DNA from 3 places in the Burkholderia sp. 22313 genome. Region 2 is predicted to be linked to each of the others. Evidence: riboswitches for the same ligand, from Rfam matches in the RefSeq annotation. Region 2 holds a riboswitch; each other region holds the start of a gene.
The links. A riboswitch is a leader RNA that binds a small molecule or an ion and turns the genes downstream of it on or off. The one in region 2 is predicted to bind cobalamin.

Region 1 (5,840 bases), on a different contig from region 2:
CCGGGCTCGCCATCGGGCCGGACGGCAGTCGCCACCGGCGCCAGCGGGGTGTCGAGCCGCGAATAGTGAAACGTATGACCGCGCATCGGCCCGGTGCGCGTGTCCAGCTGCTGCATCCCGAGCGCCGCGAACCGGCGCTGCATCGTCGCACGGCCCGACAGCAACCCGAGCATCGGCGTCGTCACGCCATCCACGTCGGTCAGCGACTCGCTCAGATACACCATCCCCCCGCATTCCGCGACGATCGGCCGGCCAGCCGCCGCGTGCGCGCGAATCGTCAGCGCCGCCACGGCATTCACCGCGAGCGTCGCCGCATGCAGCTCCGGATACCCGCCCGGCAGGAACAGCGCATCGCACGCGTCGGGCACGGGTTCGTCCGCCAGCGGTGAAAAGAACCGCAGTTCCGCGCCGAGCGCCTCGAGCAGCGCGAGGTTCGCCGGATAGATGAACGAGAACGCCGGGTCGCGCGCGATCGCGATCCGCTGGCCGGCAAGCGCGCGCGGCAGCGGCGCGGCAACGTCGGGCTCGGCGAACGCAATGGCGGCCGGCAATTCGGCCAGCGCGGTTTGTGCGAGCACGTCGGCCGCGCGATCGAGCCGCGCATCGAGATCGTCGATATCGGCCGGCTGGTGCAGGCCGAGATGCCGTTCCGGCAGCGCGATGCCCGCATCGGCCGGCACGTGGCCGAGCCAGCGCAAGTCGTCCGGTAGCGCCTGCCGCAGCAGTTGCGCGTGTCGCGGCGAGCCGACGCGGTTCGCCAGCACGCCGTGAAACGGCACCGCCGGCCGGAACCGCGCGAGCCCGAACGCGATCGCCGCGAAGGTCTGCGCCATCGCCTTCGCCGCAATCACCGCGACGACCGGCACGTCGAACGCGATCGCGAGATCGGCGCTGCTCGGCGTGCCGTCGAACAGGCCCATCACGCCTTCGATCAGGATCAGGTCCGCGTCGCGCGCGGCCTCGGCGAGCAGCGCGCGGCAGCCGGCTTCACCGACCATCCCGAGATCGAGCGCATGCACGGGTGCGCCGCTCGCGCGTTCGAGCAGCATCGGATCGAGAAAGTCCGGCCCGGTCTTGAACACGCGCACGCGCCGGCCGAGCCGCCGGTGCAGCCGCGCAAGGCCGGCCGTCACCGAGGTCTTGCCCTGGCCGGACGCGGGCGCGCTGACGAACAGCGCGGGGCAGGCCGGCATCGGTCAGAACTCCACGCCGCGCTGCGCCTTCACGCCTTGCTCCTTGTACGGGTGCTTGACGAGCCGCATTTCGGTGACGAGGTCGGCCGCCTCGACCAGCGCATCGGGCGCATGCCGCCCCGTGACGACGACGTGCACCGCATCCGGCCGCGCGGCGAGCGTCGCGAGCACTTCGTCGAGCGGCAGGTATTCGTACTTCAGCACGGTGTTCAGCTCGTCGAGGATCACCATCCGGTACTCGCCGCTTTCGATCATTCGGCGTGCCTCGTCCCAGCCCTTGCGCGCGGTCGCGATGTCGGCGTCGCGGTCCTGCGTGTTCCACGTGTAGCCGTCGCCCATCGTCACGAAGTCGCATTGCGCGACCGCGCCGAGGAAATCGCGCTCGGACGTATGCAGCGCGCCCTTGATGAACTGCACGACGCCGAGCCGCATGCCGTGGCCGAGCACGCGCACGGCCATGCCGAACGCGGCCGTGCTCTTGCCCTTGCCGTTGCCGGTGTTGACGATCAGCAGGCCCTTTTCCTGCGTGGCGGCAGCCTGCTTCTTTTCATGGCCGGCGCGACGGCGTTCGGTCATCCGTTGATGGGATTCGGCATCGGTTTTCATCGGGAGTCGTCCTGTCGAAAGCGGAACAAAGGATTCAGAGCGGGCCGGCGAGCGCGACCGTCACGCCGCCCAGGATGGATTTGGGGCCGAGCAGCCGGCCGTTGGGTGCCGCCAGCCGCGCGCACGGCTCGGCCACGCCCGCGACGCCGAAACGCGCCAGCGCGACAGTCGACGGGCCGCTCAATGCCGGTTCGGCGCATTGCGCGAGCTGCGCCGCGTCGAATGCGACGAGCGGCCAGCCGCGTCGCGCGCACAGCGTGCGCAGCGGTCGGGCCCGTGCCTTGTCGGCGAGCGTCGCGATAACGGCCGGCGCGGCGCCCGGGTAGTGCGCGAGCGCCGCGCGGATCGCGGCGTCGAGTTGCGCGGCGCTCACGCCCGCGCGGAACCCGACGCCGAGCGCGACGCGCATCAGCCGCGGCCGCCGAGCGCCGCGCGCACCGCGGGATCGTCGGCGAGCGCCGCGACGCGGCCGATCACGACGATCGCGGGCGAACCGATCGCGGTCGCGGCCACGCGCTCGACGACCGTGTCGAGCGTGGCCAGCACGTGCCGCTGTGCGTCGCGCGTCGCGTTTTCGATCGCCGCGCACGGCGTGTCGCCGGGCAGGCCGCCGTCAAGCAGCGCGGCCGCGATCGCGGCGAGCCGACGAATGCCCATGTAGACGACGATCGTCATGCGCGTCGCGGCCAGCGCGCGCCAGTCGGGTTCGTCGGCGCCCGCGCCGTGGCCCGTGACGAAGATCACGCCCTGCGCGTCGCCGCGATGCGTGACCGGAATGCCGAGCGCGGCCGGCGCGGCGATCCCGGCCGTGATGCCGTTCACGACCTCGACCGGGAAACCCGCCGCGCCGACCGCGAGCAACTCCTCGCCGCCGCGGCCGAACACGAACGGATCGCCGCCCTTGAGCCGCGCGACGCTGCGGCCCGCGCGCAGGTGCGCGAGCATCGCGGCGACGATCGTTTCCTGCGGGGTCGACGCATGGCCGCCGCGCTTGCCGACGTGCTCGATGCGCGCGTCGGCGCGCGCATGGCGCAGCACGTCGGGGTTCACGAGATCGTCGACGAGCAGCACGTCGGCCGCGGCGATCGCGCGCACGGCCTTCAGCGTGAGCAGATCGGCGTCGCCGGGGCCGGCGCCGACGAGCCAGGCGCGGCTCATCGGACGCGGCACGGCGCGCACCGTGTCGTGGCAGTGGAAAGGGGACAGCGAGCGGCACATCGGCGGCCGGCGGACAGGCAGTGCATGACGGATCGGGCGAAGCCCGCGCGAGCGCGGGCGAAATGCGCACCCCATCCGTCCCCCGCGGATCGGGCGTTCGGCGAGCCGCAGGCTCGCCCCTTGCGTCGGCCGGTATCCGGGCTGGCCGCTTGCCAGGCCGCAGCCTTCCCGCCCGCTGAAGGGCAGTGGCATCGCGGGCGGCCTGGGCGCGTGCGGGGGAATCGCGGCGCGCGGGCGGCGTACCGTTGCGGGGACAGCACAGGCCGGGCGGATGTCCGCCTCCTGTTTCCCGTTTAACTGCATGCACGGAATGCGCATGCGAGCACCGAACGCGGCGCATACGATAGCACAGCGGCCGGCCCGCGCGAACCTGCCGCGCAAGGGCCGGATACGGCTTCCGGCATCATGCCGGGCGCCGGCCGAATGCCCCCGGACGGCCCGTCCCGCCTTGACGCTCCCCGCACCGCCGCCTACACTCGCACGCGTTTTGGTGCTCGCGCGTGCCGCTCCGGCGCGCGCAGTTAAACGGGAAACAGGGAGCCTGCCTGCGCCGCAGTCGAGCCAACCTGTGCTGCCCCCGCAACGGTAAGCGAACGCGTCGCGCGCAAGCGCGACGCAGCGCCGCTTCGCCGCATGCCTGTCGCATGCGGACGACCGCCACTGGATGCCGCGCATCCGGGAAGGCGAAGCGGCGTGTTCGTCAGCCCGGATACCGGCCGAAACGTTGGGTTCAGCGCCGCGGGGAGGCGGCGCATCGTCCACGGCCGCAGTACGCCCGGACGTCCGAGCGTTTCCCGCTTCCTCCGCCGATCCGTCCGCAGCATGCGCGCGGGCCGGCGCGGCGAGCGGCAGGCGGCGCGGGCAGGGCACGCGGCAGCCGTGTTGGCATTCATCATGTCGACCGTTCGCAAGGGAGCATCATGCTCGACTCGTTCTTCCGCCTGTTCAACGACAGTCCGTCCGGGCTGCGCGGCAAAATCGTCGCGATCTACTCATTGCTCGTCGCATTCAACGTCGCCGCGTGGATCTGGGCCTTCGTCGCGTTTCGCGACCAGCCCGTGCTGCTGGGCACCGCGCTGCTCGCGTACGTGTTCGGGCTGCGCCACGCGGTCGATGCCGACCATATCGCCGCGATCGACAACGTCACGCGCAAGCTGATGCAGGAAGGCCGCAGCCCGCTCGGCGCGGGCCTGTTCTTCTCGCTCGGGCATTCGACCGTGGTGATCGTGATGTCGGTGGCCGTCGCGCTGACCGCGGCGTCGCTCGCGCGCTTCGAGAGCATGAAGACCTGGGGCGGCGTGATCAGCACGAGCGTGTCCGCGTTCTTCCTGCTGGTGCTCGCGGCCGCGAACCTGCTGATCCTGATCTCCGTGTACCGGACGTTTCGCGCGGCCCGCCGCGGCGAGGCGATCGTCGATGCCGATCTCGACATGCTGATGAACCAGCGCGGCGTGCTCGCGCGCCTGTTCCGGCCGCTGTTCCGCCTCGTGTCGCGCAGCTGGCACCTGTATCCGGTCGGCTTCCTGTTCGGCTTCGGCTTCGATACCGCGACCGAGATCGCGCTGTTCGGCATTTCGGCGACGCAGGTGCAGGGCGGCATGTCGTTCTGGTCGGTGATGGCGCTGCCGGCGCTGTTTACCGCAGGCATGACGCTCGTCGACACGACCGACGGCATCCTGATGATGGGCGCATACCGCTGGGCATACGTGCGGCCGATCCGCAAGATTTACTACAACATGACGATCACGTTCGTGTCGGTGCTGGTTGCCGCGCTGATCGGCGGCATCGAGGTGCTTGCGCTGCTCGCGGATAAACTCTCGCTGCAGGGCCCGGTGTGGCGTTTCTCGACGATGGTCGCCTCGCATTTCGGGATGCTCGGCTACGTCGTGATCGGCCTGTTCCTCGCGTGCTGGATCGTATCGGCCGCAATCTACCGCCTCAAACGCTACGACGAGATCGACGTGACGCTCTCGGCCTGACTCCCTTTTCTCCACAGGACCCACCATGACCCTACGCAAGCTTCCCGTCACGATCGTCACGGGCTTTCTCGGCAGCGGCAAGACCACGCTGATGCGGCACATCCTGCAGCACGCCGAAGGCCGCCGCATCGCGGTGATCGTCAACGAATTCGGCGAGCTCGGCATCGACGGCGAAATCCTCAAGGGCTGCGGCATCGGCTGCGACGACGCGGACGGCGCGCAGGACGAAGCGGCCGGCCAGCTGTACGAACTCGCGAACGGCTGCCTGTGCTGCACCGTGCAGGAAGAGTTCTACCCGGTGATGGAAGCGCTCGTCGAGCGCCGCGCCGACCTCGACCACGTGCTGATCGAGACGTCGGGCCTCGCGTTGCCGAAGCCGCTCGTCCAGGCCTTCAACTGGCCGACCATCCGCAACAGCTTCACGGTCGACGCGGTCGTGACCGTCGTCGACGGGCCGGCCGCCGCGAGCGGCCAGTTCGCGGAGAACCCGCAGGCCGTCGACGCGCAGCGCCGCGCCGATCCGAACCTCGACCACGAATCGCCGCTGCACGAACTGTTCGCCGATCAGCTGTCGTCGGCCGATCTCGTGATCGTGAACAAGGCCGACCTGGTCGGCGATGCGCCGTTCGCCGAAGTCGAAGCCGCGATCCGCGAGGAAATCCCGCCGCAGGTGAAGATCGTGCGCGCGACGCGCGGCGAACTCGATCTCGCGATGCTGCTCGGGCTCGAGTCGGCGTCGGAGGACACGATCCACCTGCGCCACGACCATCACGGCTCGGCCGACGACGGCGATCACGACCATCATCACGACGATTTCGATTCGGTGGTGGTGGCGGGCGACGCC
Region 2 (5,840 bases):
TCGTGATCGACGCAGAAAGAGGCTGCTACAAAAGGAAACGGCATCGGGACTCGCCCGATGCCGTTGGATAGGCCCCCGCCTTGGCCGCTAGGCCGGCATCCTGAACCTGGGGTTCAGAATTGGTCGCAGTTAGCAGCACATCGGGTACATCAGACAGAGTGACGCGCGCGCCCGTGCTACAAATTTCCGCAACCGTGCACATGGCATTGGTTCAAGGAATATATGACCTTGGCGAACCAGGCAGGGAAGCTGATTGAACTGTGTTTCGTTGCGCCAATTTGACCACCGTTGATCGCCGAGATCAAGGGGAATCGACGCATCGATCAAACGTTACTGCGTCTCGTGCTGTGCGAGCACCGCGCCGAGCTGTTCGTTCATCTGGTGCATTGTACGACGGATTTCTTCCGCCGGAAATGCTTCACCGTGCCGCACGCTCGTTTGCAGCCGCAGCAATTCCGAGGCGAGCGACAGCGCGGCCATCACCGCGATGCGATCGGTGCCGCGCACCGAGCTGTTCGCGCGGATCTTCGACATTTCGGCGTCGACGCGTGCGACGGCCTCGAGCAGCGCCGCTTCGGTTTCGGCCGAGCAGGCGAGCCGATACGGCTGACCGAGAATCGAGACTTCGATCTGCTTGGTGCTCATGCATGTTCTCCGTGGCTGGCCGCGTCATCGCTGCCCGTGCGCGCCTGCGCATCCAGCAGATCGAGCTGATTGTCGGCTTGCTCGGCGTTCTTCGTGCGCGGCAGCTTTTCGAGAATCGCGTTCAGTTTGACCTGGGCGTCGTCGATCTTTGCCGACAGCGTGTCGCGCTCGGCCGCGAGCGCATTGCGTTCGTCGCGCAGTTGCGCGAGTTCCGCGCGGACGGTGTCCGCTTCCGCGCGCATTTGCGCGACCTGCTCCTCGAGCGCGAGCCGTTCCGAGTGATAGCGCTTGTTCAGCGAAATCAGACGGCCAATATTTTGAGATAAGGTTTCGAGTTCGTTGAGCATCTGCTGCGTCCTCTAAAGACCCAGCATTTTAGCGCGGAATAACGCGCATTCCGACATCTGTAACGTTTCCAGTCGTAACACCCCGGCTTCATGCCGCGAATACGCGGGTCCGGCACGCCTTTCGCACGCGTTTTCGACGCTTTCTTGACGCTCGCGCGGCCCGCTCCTAAACTGGCGCCGCCTCGGTGCTCGCGCGTGCGTCGCGCGGTTAAACGGGAAGCAGGGCGCGTACTCCGCCCGGAGATCGCCAACCTGCGCTGCCCCCGCAACGGTAAGCGGCCGCGTCGCATGACGCAGGCCGGCTCGGGCGCGTTTCGCGTGCAGGTTCGCACGTGGGCGCGGGCCACTGCGCGCGACACGCGCGGGAAGGCGAGCCGGTATGCCGCCAGCCCGGATACCGGCCGAGGCGAGGAGCCCGCACGGGCTTCGTGACGCGCGGCCTGCGGGGAAGCGGGGCGCGCAGTGCTTCACGGGACTTGTCTTCGATGCTGACCCCAATCGTCCACGTGGCATCCGGCGCATGCCGTGGCTTGCCGTTTGCCGCGGTCGCGCGGACTGCGGTGCATGCCGATTCGTCCGGATCGATGGCGACGCACGTCGTCGTCACGCGAATCGACCCGATGCCGCACCTTCCACTATATTGCGCAGAACGCCGGCCGCGCGAAGGTGCGGCCCGACGGCGCGCGGCCGTCGCATGCCGGCATGACCGACGTGCGGCGCTACCGCCGCAACCACCCGTTCAACAAGGATGACGAGCTTGTCTATGCCTGCAATACGCCGCAGCGCGCCCGTATCGCGCGCGGCCGGCCACCGCGGTCAGCCGACGTGTCGCGTGTCATGCACGGCGCCGCGCGTCGCATGAGCGCCGCGCGTGCCGCCGCGATCTGGGCCGTGCTGGCGGCCGTGGTCGCGGTGCTGTTCGTCGCGTCGCTGTCGATCGGCAGCGTGCCGATGTCGCCGTGGCAGGCGCTTGGGTCGCTCGTGCCGCATGGCGGCGACGCGCTGTTCGCCGACATTGTGCGCACGCTGCGATTGCCGCGCGCGCTAGCAGGCTTCGCGTGCGGCGCGCTGCTCGCGCTGGCCGGCGCGCTGCTGCAGGTGCTGCTGCGCAATCCGCTCGCGGAGCCGTACGTGCTCGGCGTGTCCGGTGGCGCGGCGGGTTTCGCGCTCGTCGCGATGATCGCGGGCGCCGCGTGGTGGCTCGTCGATGCGTCCGCGTTCGCCGGCGCGCTCGTGTCGGTCGCGCTGGTGCTGGGGCTCGCGCGCCGCGAGCTGTGGCGCGGCGACTCGCGCGATGCGTCGCCGCGACTGCTGCTCACGGGCGTCGTGATCGCGGCCGGGTGGGGCGCGCTCGTCACGCTGCTGTTGTCGCTCGCGCCCGATGCGCGGCTGCGCGGCATCATCTTCTGGCTGACGGGCGACCTGAACGGCGTGACGGCGCCGTGGTTCGCATGGGGCGCGCTGCTGCTGGCCGCCTGTGTCGCGCTGCCGGCCGCGCCGCAACTGAACGTGCTGCTGCGCGGCGACGCGACCGCGCTCGCGCTCGGCGTGCCGGTCGCGCGACTGCGCGTGCGGATCTATCTCGTCGCGTCGCTGGCCGCCGCGGCGGCAGTGACGACGGCCGGCACGATCGGCTTCGTCGGCCTCGTCGTGCCGCACGCGCTGCGGCTCGCCTTCGGCAACGACCAGCGCATGCTGCTGCCGGCGGCAATGCTCGCGGGCGGCGGCGGCGTGATGGCGGCGGACCTGCTCGCGCGCACCGCGATCGCGCCCGCGCAATTGCCGGTCGGCGTGATGACCGCGTTGGCCGGCGTGCCGGTGTTCCTGTGGATGTTGCTGAGGAGACCGATGCGATGACGCACACCGCACCGCACACCGCCGGCGACATCGCCTATGCGGCAGTCGACCTGACACTGAAGGCCGGCGAGCGGACGTTGCTCGCCGGCTTCACGCAGGCGTTCCGGCCCGGCGAGATCTGGTGCGTCGCGGGGCCGAACGGCGCCGGCAAGACGACGCTGCTCGCGACGCTCGCAGGCCTGCAGCAGCCGGCCGGCGGCCAGGTCGCGATCGACGGCCGGCCGCTCGCTGCGTGGCCGCCCGAACAGCTCGCGCGGCGCCGCGCGCTGATGCCGCAGCAACTGCACGACGCCTTCAGTGCGACGGTATTCGACACGGTGCTGCTCAACCGCTTTCCGTATCTCGGCGGCTGGGGCTGGGAGCGCGACGGCGACCGCGCGGCCGCGCACGACGCGCTCGCGACGTTCGGGCTGACCGCGCTCGCGTCGCGCGACGTGCTGTCGCTGTCGGGCGGCGAGCGGCAGCGCGTCGCGCTGGCCGCGACGCTGTGCCAGGACGCGCCGCTGATGTTGCTCGACGAACCGCTCGCGCATCTCGACCTGCATCACCAGATCGACGGCCTGACCGCGTTGAATGCGTGGCTCGACGCGGGCCCGCGCACGGTGCTGTTCTCGTGCCACGACCTGAATCTCGCGCGGCGTTTCGCGACGCACGCGCTGTTGCTCGACGGCCGCGGTCACGCGTGGGCCGGCCCCGTGCACGACGTGCTGACGCCGGCGCGCGCGAGCGACGCGTTCGGCTATCCGCTCGTGCTGATCCGCGAGAACGGCCGCGACGCGCTGTTGCCCGCGTGGCCCGAGCGGCGATGATCTTCCTTCTTTCGACGCGCGGCACCGGCCGCGCCAACGAGGCAACCTTCCGATGACGAATTCGACCGCCCAGACCGCCGAGACCGCCCACACCGATTTCCCGCCCGCGATCGCGCCGCTCGACGACGTGCTGCGCAAGCGCCTGCAGCATGTGATCGATCACAAGACCAAGCCGCCCGGCAGTCTCGGCCAGCTCGAGGCGATCGCGCTGCAGATCGGCCTGATCCAGCGCACCGAGCGGCCGCAGGTGCAGCGCCCCGTGACGATCGTGTTCGCCGGCGACCACGGGATCGCGGCCGAGGGCGTGAGCCCGTATCCGCAGTCGGTCACCGCGCAGATGGTCGCGAACTTCCTGGCCGGCGGCGCGGCGATCAATGCGTTCTCGAGTGTCGCGCAGAGCGCGCTCGAGATCGTCGATGCGGGCGTCGCGTCGCCGCTGCCGGTGTCCGACCGGCTCGTGTCGCTGCCGGTCGCGCGCGGCACGCGCAACTTCGCGGCCGAACCCGCGATGACGCGCGACGACGCGCTGACGGCGCTCGCCGCCGGCGCGGCGCGCGTGCGCCTGCACGCATCGCTCGGCACGAACGTGATCGGCTTTGGTGAAATGGGGATCGCGAACACGTCGTCGGCCGCGTGCCTGATGAGCCGGCTGCTCGACGTGCCGATCGACGCGTGTGTCGGGCGCGGCACGGGCCTCGACGACCAGGGGCTCGCGCACAAGCGCGCGGTGCTCGGCCGTGCGCTCGTCCGGCATTCGCACGCGATCGCGCCGCTCGACGTGCTGGCGACGTTCGGCGGCTTCGAGATCGCGATGATGACGGGCGCGTATCTCGCGGCCGCGAGCGAGCGGATGACGATCCTCGTCGACGGCTTCATCGCGACGGCCGCGCTGCTCGTCGCCGAGCGCATCGCACCCGGCGTGCGCGACTACTGCGTGTTCTCGCACGCGTCGCACGAGGCCGGGCACCGGCGCATGCTCGAGCACTTCGGCGCGAAGCCGCTGCTCGCGCTCGACCTGCGGCTCGGCGAAGGCACGGGCGCCGCGCTCGCGCTGCCGCTGGTGCGCGCGGCGGCCGCGTTCCTCGCCGAGATGGCGAGCTTCGAATCCGCGGGCGTCGACAATCGTGACGCCTGAGCGCGCGCGCGGCGTGCGCGCCGAACTGCGCTACTTCTTCGTCGCGCTCGGCTATTTCACGCGCGTGCCGGTGCCGCGCGCGATCGGCTACGCGGCCGGCGATCTCGACCAGGCCGCGCGCTACTTCCCGCTGGTCGGCGCATGCGTCGGCGCGTGGGGCGCGCTCGTCTACCTGGCGGCGTTGCGCGTGCTGCCGGCGTCGATCGCGGTCGGACTGTCGATGGCCGCGACGCTGCTCGCGACCGGCGCGTTCCACGAGGATGGCCTGGCCGACAGCTGCGATGCGTTCGGCGGCGGCTACACGCGCGATGACGTGCTGCGCATCATGCACGACTCGCGCATCGGCACGTTCGGCGCGGTCGCGCTCGTGGTGACGCTCGGCCTCAAATGGCAGGCGCTCGCGGCCATGCCGCCGCTGCGCGCCGCGTGGACGATGATCGCCGCGCATGCGGCGAGCCGCGCGGCGGCCGTGAGCCTGCTGATGTCGCTCGACTACGTTCGGCCGGAAGGCAAGGCGAAACCGGTCGCGCAGCGCATGGGCGCACGCGCGGCCTGGGTCGCGGCCGGGTCCGGGCTGCCGTGGCTGTTCTGGCCGGACTGGCGCGCGGGCCTCGCGGCCCTGGTCGCGCTCGTGCTCGTGCGTGCATGGGCGGCCCGCTATTTCGTGAAGCGGATCGGCGGTTATACGGGAGACTGTCTCGGCTTCGCGCAGCAGTTGAGCGAACTCGCGATCTATCTGGTGGTGCTTGGATGGACGTCGTCCTGATTCGCCATCCGGCCGTCGAGGTCGAGCCGGGTGTCTGCTACGGGCGCAGCGACGTGCCGCTCGCCGCGTCGGCCGACCACGGCGCGCAGGCCGTGCGTGCGCATCTGGCCGCGCTCGGGGCGCCGTTGCCCGAACAGCTCTGGACCAGCCCGCTCACGCGCTGCGCGTCGGTCGCAGAACGGCTCGCGCTGGCGTTCGACGTGCCGCTGCGGCGCGACGCGCTCTGGCAGGAAATGGACTTCGGCGCGTGGGAGCTGCAGCGCTGGGACGATATCGACCGC
Region 3 (5,840 bases), on a different contig from region 2:
GAGCTCGGCCGTATTGACGACCTGCGCCGCGCGATGGCCGTCGAGCACCGCCGGCGGCACGAGCGAACCCGCGTACAGGATCACCGGGCACGTGCGCACGAGGCGCTGGCCCTTCACCGTGATCAGCTCCGGGTCGCCGGGGCCCGCGCCGATGAAATACACCGTCATCGAAAAATCTCCGTCAATTCATGGGGCGGCCGTTCGCGCGGCATCACGCGCGTGCGGCCGGATCAAGCGCATCGAGCAGCGCGGCGGCCGAGTCGAACGCGCGATCGGCGTCGGGCAACGGCGGCCGTCGCAGCATCACGACCGGCAGCCTGCGTTCGCGCGCGACCTCGAGCTTGGCCTCGGTCGCGGCCCCGCCGCTGTTCTTGCTGACGACGACGTCGATGCCGGCGAGCGCGAACAGCGCGCGTTCGCCGTCGAGCGTGAAGGGCCCGCGCGCGGCGACGACCTGCGCGCGCGCGTTGCCGGGATGCGCATCGAGACAGCGCACCAGCCAGAACTGGTGCGGCGCAATCGCGTCGAGATGCGCGAGCGGTTCGCGGCCGAGCGTGAACAGCGGCCGCCGGAACGGCGCGAGCGCGGCCTCGATGCCGGCCCAGTCGTCAACCATCCGCCAGTCGTCGCCGGGCTGCGGCGTCCACGGCGCGCGGCGCAGCGCCCACAGGGGCACGCCCGCGTCGCGCGCGGCGGCCGCCGCGTTCGCGCTGATCTGCGCGGCGTAGGGATGTGTTGCATCGATCACGAGCCCGATGCCGGCGCTGCGCAGATACGCGGCAAGCCCGGCTGCCCCGCCGAACCCGCCGACGCGGACTTCGCAGCGCAAATCGTCGGGCACCTTGCCGAGCCCGGCGAGACTGTAGACGTGCCGTGGGCCGAGCGCGCGTGCGATCCTCAACGCGTCGCCGGTGCCCCCGAGCAGCAGGATGCGCGTGCTCATCGCGCGCGCCCGACGAAGCGGCCCTGGCGGTCGATCGCGAACATTTCGACCGCGACGGACGCCGGCACGATTTCGCGCGCGACGCGCAGCGCATGGGCACAGACGAGGTCGCCGAGCGGCACGCCGCCCGCGTGCGCGAACTTCAGCGCTTCCTGGCTGGTGTTCGCCGCGCGCATCGCGGCCTGCAGCGCGTCGTTCGCGCCGGCTTCGGCCGCCCACTGCGCGAGCAGCGGCAGGTCGATGCTCGAATGGCGGCTGTGCAGGTCGAGATGACCGGCCGCGAGCTTGCTGAGCTTGCCGAAGCCGCCGCACATCGACAGGCGCGCGACCGGCGCGCGGCGCAGGTGCTTCAGCACCGCGCCGGCGAAATCGCCCATCTCGATCAGCGCCATGTCGGGCAGCCCGTAGTGCGCGCGCATGGCATCCTCGCTCGCGTTGCCGGTGCACGCGGCAATGTGCGCGATGCCGTTCGCGCGCGCGACGTCGATGCCCTGATGGATCGACGCGATGTACGCCGAGCACGAGAAGGGCCGCACGATGCCGGTCGTACCGAGAATCGACAGTCCGCCGACGATGCCGAGGCGCGGGTTCATCGTCTTCAACGCGAGCGCCTCGCCGCCCTCGACGCCGATCGTCACGTCGAAGCCGCCTGCATAGCCGTATTCGGCCGCGAGCGCGCCGAGGTGCGTGGTCATCATCTGGCGCGGCACCGGATTGATCGCCGGCTCGCCGACGGGCAGCGTGAGCCCCGCGCGCGTGACGGTGCCGACGCCCGGCCCCGCATGAAAACGCACACCGGGCGCGGCGGCCAGCGCGACGCGCGCGAAGATCAGCGCGCCGTGCGTGACGTCCGGATCGTCGCCGGCGTCCTTGAGCGTGCCGGCCTCGGCGCCGTCGGCCATGGCGCGGCAGAACTCGAGCCGCATCATCACGCGCTGCCCCTTCGGCAACACGATCTCGACCGCATCGTCCGCGCGGCCCGCGAGCAGCAGGCGCGCGGCGGCGAGCGACGTCGCGGTCGCGCAGCTGCCGGTCGTGTAGCCGAACCGCAGCGGTGCCGGTTGTTCGGGGGTTTCGTCGCGCATCAGGGGAGGTCCGTGACGTGCGCGGCGTCCGCGACCGCGGAATCGGGCTTGCGCACGTCATACAGCGTGACGGGCAACGGCTGCCGCCACGTGTCGAAGCGGCCGAGCGGCTCGGCGTGCGCGAGCGACACACGCGTGAGCGTGCCGCCGTGCGCGTCGCGCCACGCGGCGAGCGCCAGTTCGCCTTGCAGCGTGACCGCGTTCGCGACGAGCCGGCCGCCGGGTTTCAGCGCCCGCCAGCACGCGTCGAGCACGCCGGCTGCGGTCGCGCCACCGCCGATGAAGACCGCGTCGGGCACGGCGAGCCCCGCGAGCGCATCGGGTGCGCGGCCCGCGACGAGTTGCAGGCCCGGCACGCCGAGCGCGTCGCGGTTGTGCTCGATGAAGCGTTGGCGCTCCGCATGCGACTCGATCGCGATCGCCTGGCACGACGGATGCGCGCGCATCCATTCGATGCCGATCGAGCCGCTGCCCGCGCCGACGTCCCACAGCAGCTCGCCGGGTGCGGGTGCGAGGCGCCCGAGCGTCAACGCGCGCATGTCGCGCTTGGTCAACTGGCCGTCGTGGCGGTAGGCGTCGTCGGGCAGGCCGGGCGTGAGCGCACGGCGCGGCGCATCGGGGCCGGCCTGGCAGTCGAGGGCGACAAGGTTGAGCGCGGCGGTTTCGCCGACGTGCCAGTCCTGCGCGAGGCTGTCGAGACGCCGCTCGAGCGGGCCGCCGAGATGTTCGAACACGCTGATGCGCGTCGGGCCGAAGCCGCGCGCGGTCAGTTCGGCGGCGACCGTGGCCGGCGTGCGGCCGTCGGCGCTCAGCACGAACAGCCGCCGGCCCGGCAGCAGGTGACGCGCGAGCGTCGCGAGCGGCCGGCCGACGAGCGACACCGCGCCGGTGTCCTGCAACGCCCAGCCGAGCCGCGCGGCCGCCAGCGACAGCGACGATGGGGCGGGCAGCACGCGCCATTCGTCGGGGGCGAGTTCGCGCGCGAGCGTGGCACCGACGCCGAACAGCATCGGGTCGCCGCTCGCGAGCACGCAGACCGGCGTGCCGCGCTGCGCGAGCAGGCCCGACACATCGAACGGCGACGGCCACGCTTCGCGGGCGGCCGGCAGCCGCGCAGGCAGCATGTCGAGGTGCCGCTTCGCACCGACGACCCGCGCCGCCTCGAACAGCGCGCGCCGCGCGCCGCGCCCGAGCCCCGCGTAGCCGTCGTCGCCGATGCCCACTATCGTCAGCCACGCCGTCATGCACCCTTCCCCTTCATCCGATTCCATCGAGTCGCCGCACGGCGGCCGTGAAGGCGCCGGTGCGGCCGTCCGCGTTGCGAAAGTCGGCATGGTACCGTGTTCCATCGCGCGTTTCATCTGCCGGGGCGCCGATGCCGGACGCCGTTTCGCCTAGGTCACGGCACCCGTTCGGCGGTCGCGAAGCACCGCGGAAATCGGGTATCCTACGGCCGTTCGTTCGCCGGTGCCCTTCGGGGCCGAAGAGGGAACACAGGGCGCGCTTCGCGCCGCTGTGGCTGCCCCCGCAACTGTAGACAGCGAGCCGCGCTCCCCCTCATGCCACTGGATTCACCGGGAAGGCCGGGAGCCGGCGCCGACCTGTCAGCCAGGAGACCTGCCGGCCTGAAAGTGCGTGCGTGCCAGTCGGCGTCGGGCGGGGTGTACCGATGCGTTGGCCGCGGCGCGACACTGTCCCGGTATCCCGTGAGTTCCGCCCCCGTTTCGATTCCTGCGTCGTCCGTCGTGCGCCCGTCGGCTTGCCCGGGGCTCATGCGCGTCGTCGCGGCCGCCGATGGCGGATTGTGCAGGATCAAGCTGCCGGGCGGCCGGCTCGATGCGCGCCAGGCGCGCGCGATCGCCGCCGCGGCCCGCGCCTACGGCTCCGGGGCGATCGACGCGACCAATCGCGCGAATCTCCAGCTGCGCGGCATACGCGACGGCGCGGCCGATTCGCTGGCCAGCGCGTTGCTCGATGCCGGGCTCGGCCCGCGCGCGAGCCGCGGCGATCCGGCTCCGGACCGCGCCGCGCTCGCCGCGGCCGACGACGTCCGCAACCTGATGCTCAGCCCGCTCGCGGGGCGCGATCCCGACGCGTTGCTCGACAGCCACGCACTCGCGCTGCCGTTGCTCGACATGCTCGCGCGCGAGCCGCGCCGTGGCGAGCTGTCGCCGAAATTCTCGATCCAGCTCGACGGCGGCGAAGCGGTCGCGGCACTCGATCATCCGCACGACATCTGGCTCGCCGCGTGGCGTCGCGGCGACGGCGCGGTGCGCATCGCCGCGGGCCTGGCCGGCTGTCCGCCGGTTTCGTCGGACGATTCGCCCGCGTCGTTCGACGTGGCGCCGGACCAGGCCGTCGCGCTGGTCCATGCGTTACTGCTCGCGTTTCTCGATCTCGCGCCGGCCGACGTCACGCGGATGCGCGGATTACTCGCGACCGGCCGCGAATGCGCGTTGCGCGAGCGCACGCAGCACTACGCGCCCTTTCCGCTCGACACCGATCCGGCACTGGCCGGCTGGCGGCGTACGCCGGCCGATCCGGCGCTGCGCTTCGGCGCCCGGCCGTCGCTCGACACGCAGCACAGCAGCATCGGCGCGCAATGCGTGCTCGGCCGGCTCGACGCGACGCAACTGGAACGGCTGGCGGCGCTTGCCGACTCCGATGGCGACGGCACGCTGTCGATGACGCCGTGGCAAGGCGTGTTCGTGCACGGCGTGCGGCACGAACGTGCGCCGGCCGTGCTCGACGGTCTCGCGTCGCTCGGTCTCGTCTGCACGCCGTCCGCCCCGCTGGCGTCGCTCGTCGCCTGCACCGGCAGCGCGGGTTGCGCGAAATCGCGCGCCGATACGAAACGCGATGCGCTCGCGCTCGCCGCGCGCGTCGCATACCCGGCCGACGTGCACCTGACCGGCTGCGAGCGCCACTGTGCGCTGCCGCACCCCGCTACACACACGCTCGTCGCGGTGGCGCCCGCCCGCTACGACCTTTACCGGCGCGATGCCGGCGCGGGCCTCGGCGCCCCGCTCGCGCGCCATCTGACGATTGACCAGGCCGCGGCCCGACTCACGGGCGCGCGGCACAGCCAGGACACCACCGATGCTTGACTACATTCGCGACGGGCAGGAAATCTACCGCCAGTCGTTCGCGACGATCCGCGCCGAGGCCGACCTGTCGCGGGTTCCGCCCGATCTCGAGAAGCTCGCGGTGCGCGTGATCCACGCGTGCGGGATGGTCGATGTCGTCTACGACCTGCGCTTCTCGGCCGGCGCCGGCACGGCGGGCCGCACCGCCCTTGCGGCGGGCGCGCCGATCCTGTGCGACGCGAAGATGGTCGCCGAAGGCATCACGCGCGCGCGGCTGCCGGCCGGCAATCGCGTGCTCTGCACGCTTGGCGAGCCGGAAGTGCCCGACCTCGCGCGGCATCTCGGCAACACGCGCTCGGCCGCGGCGCTCGAACTGTGGCGAGCGCATCTGGCCGGCAGCGTCGTCGTGATCGGCAACGCGCCGACCGCGCTGTTCCACCTGCTCGACATGATCGACGCCGGCGCGCCGCGCCCCGCGCTGATTCTCGGCTTTCCGGTCGGCTTCATCGGCGCGGCCGAGTCGAAGGCGATGCTCGACGCGAACAGCCGCGGCGTGCCGTACGTCGCGCTGCTCGGCCGGCGCGGCGGCAGCGCGATGGCCGCCGCCGCGGTCAACGCACTCGCGACGGAGGCCGAATGACCGCCCCGCGCGGACGCCTGTTCGGGGTCGGCGTCGGCCCCGGCGACCCTGAACTGATGACGATCAAGGCGCTGCGCGTTCTGCAG

Region 1: another riboswitch for cobalamin. It lies ahead of ACTJKF_RS09005 (HoxN/HupN/NixA family nickel/cobalt transporter); the one in region 2 lies ahead of ACTJKF_RS05090 (FecCD family ABC transporter permease).
Region 3: another riboswitch for cobalamin. It lies ahead of cobG (precorrin-3B synthase); the one in region 2 lies ahead of ACTJKF_RS05090 (FecCD family ABC transporter permease).

Annotation. Positions count from the first base shown of each region.
Region 1 is NZ_JBQEON010000008.1:58,317-64,156, reverse strand. It holds gene ACTJKF_RS09025 (cobyrinate a,c-diamide synthase) at 1-1,193, opposite strand, end outside; gene cobO (cob(I)yrinic acid a,c-diamide adenosyltransferase) at 1,197-1,799, opposite strand; gene ACTJKF_RS09015 (cobalamin biosynthesis protein) at 1,834-2,208, opposite strand; gene cobA (uroporphyrinogen-III C-methyltransferase) at 2,208-3,017, opposite strand; cobalamin riboswitch at 3,128-3,363, opposite strand; cobalamin riboswitch at 3,489-3,752, shown strand; gene ACTJKF_RS09005 (HoxN/HupN/NixA family nickel/cobalt transporter) at 3,938-4,996, shown strand; gene cobW (cobalamin biosynthesis protein CobW) at 5,022-5,840, shown strand, end outside.
Region 2 is NZ_JBQEON010000004.1:57,677-63,516, reverse strand. It holds RNA gene ssrS (6S RNA) at 69-250, opposite strand; gene ACTJKF_RS05100 (cell division protein ZapA) at 331-645, opposite strand; gene ACTJKF_RS05095 (ATPase) at 642-992, opposite strand; cobalamin riboswitch at 1,159-1,412, shown strand; gene ACTJKF_RS05090 (FecCD family ABC transporter permease) at 1,851-2,849, shown strand; gene ACTJKF_RS05085 (ABC transporter ATP-binding protein) at 2,846-3,658, shown strand; gene cobT (nicotinate-nucleotide--dimethylbenzimidazole phosphoribosyltransferase) at 3,711-4,793, shown strand; gene ACTJKF_RS05075 (adenosylcobinamide-GDP ribazoletransferase) at 4,783-5,559, shown strand; gene cobC (alpha-ribazole phosphatase) at 5,544-5,840, shown strand, end outside.
Region 3 is NZ_JBQEON010000008.1:34,806-40,645, forward strand. It holds gene cobM (precorrin-4 C(11)-methyltransferase) at 1-168, opposite strand, end outside; gene ACTJKF_RS08895 (cobalt-precorrin-6A reductase) at 212-943, opposite strand; gene ACTJKF_RS08900 (cobalt-precorrin-5B (C(1))-methyltransferase) at 940-2,028, opposite strand; gene cbiE (precorrin-6y C5,15-methyltransferase (decarboxylating) subunit CbiE) at 2,028-3,272, opposite strand; cobalamin riboswitch at 3,477-3,667, shown strand; gene cobG (precorrin-3B synthase) at 3,774-5,135, shown strand; gene ACTJKF_RS08915 (precorrin-8X methylmutase) at 5,128-5,754, shown strand; gene ACTJKF_RS08920 (precorrin-2 C(20)-methyltransferase) at 5,751-5,840, shown strand, end outside.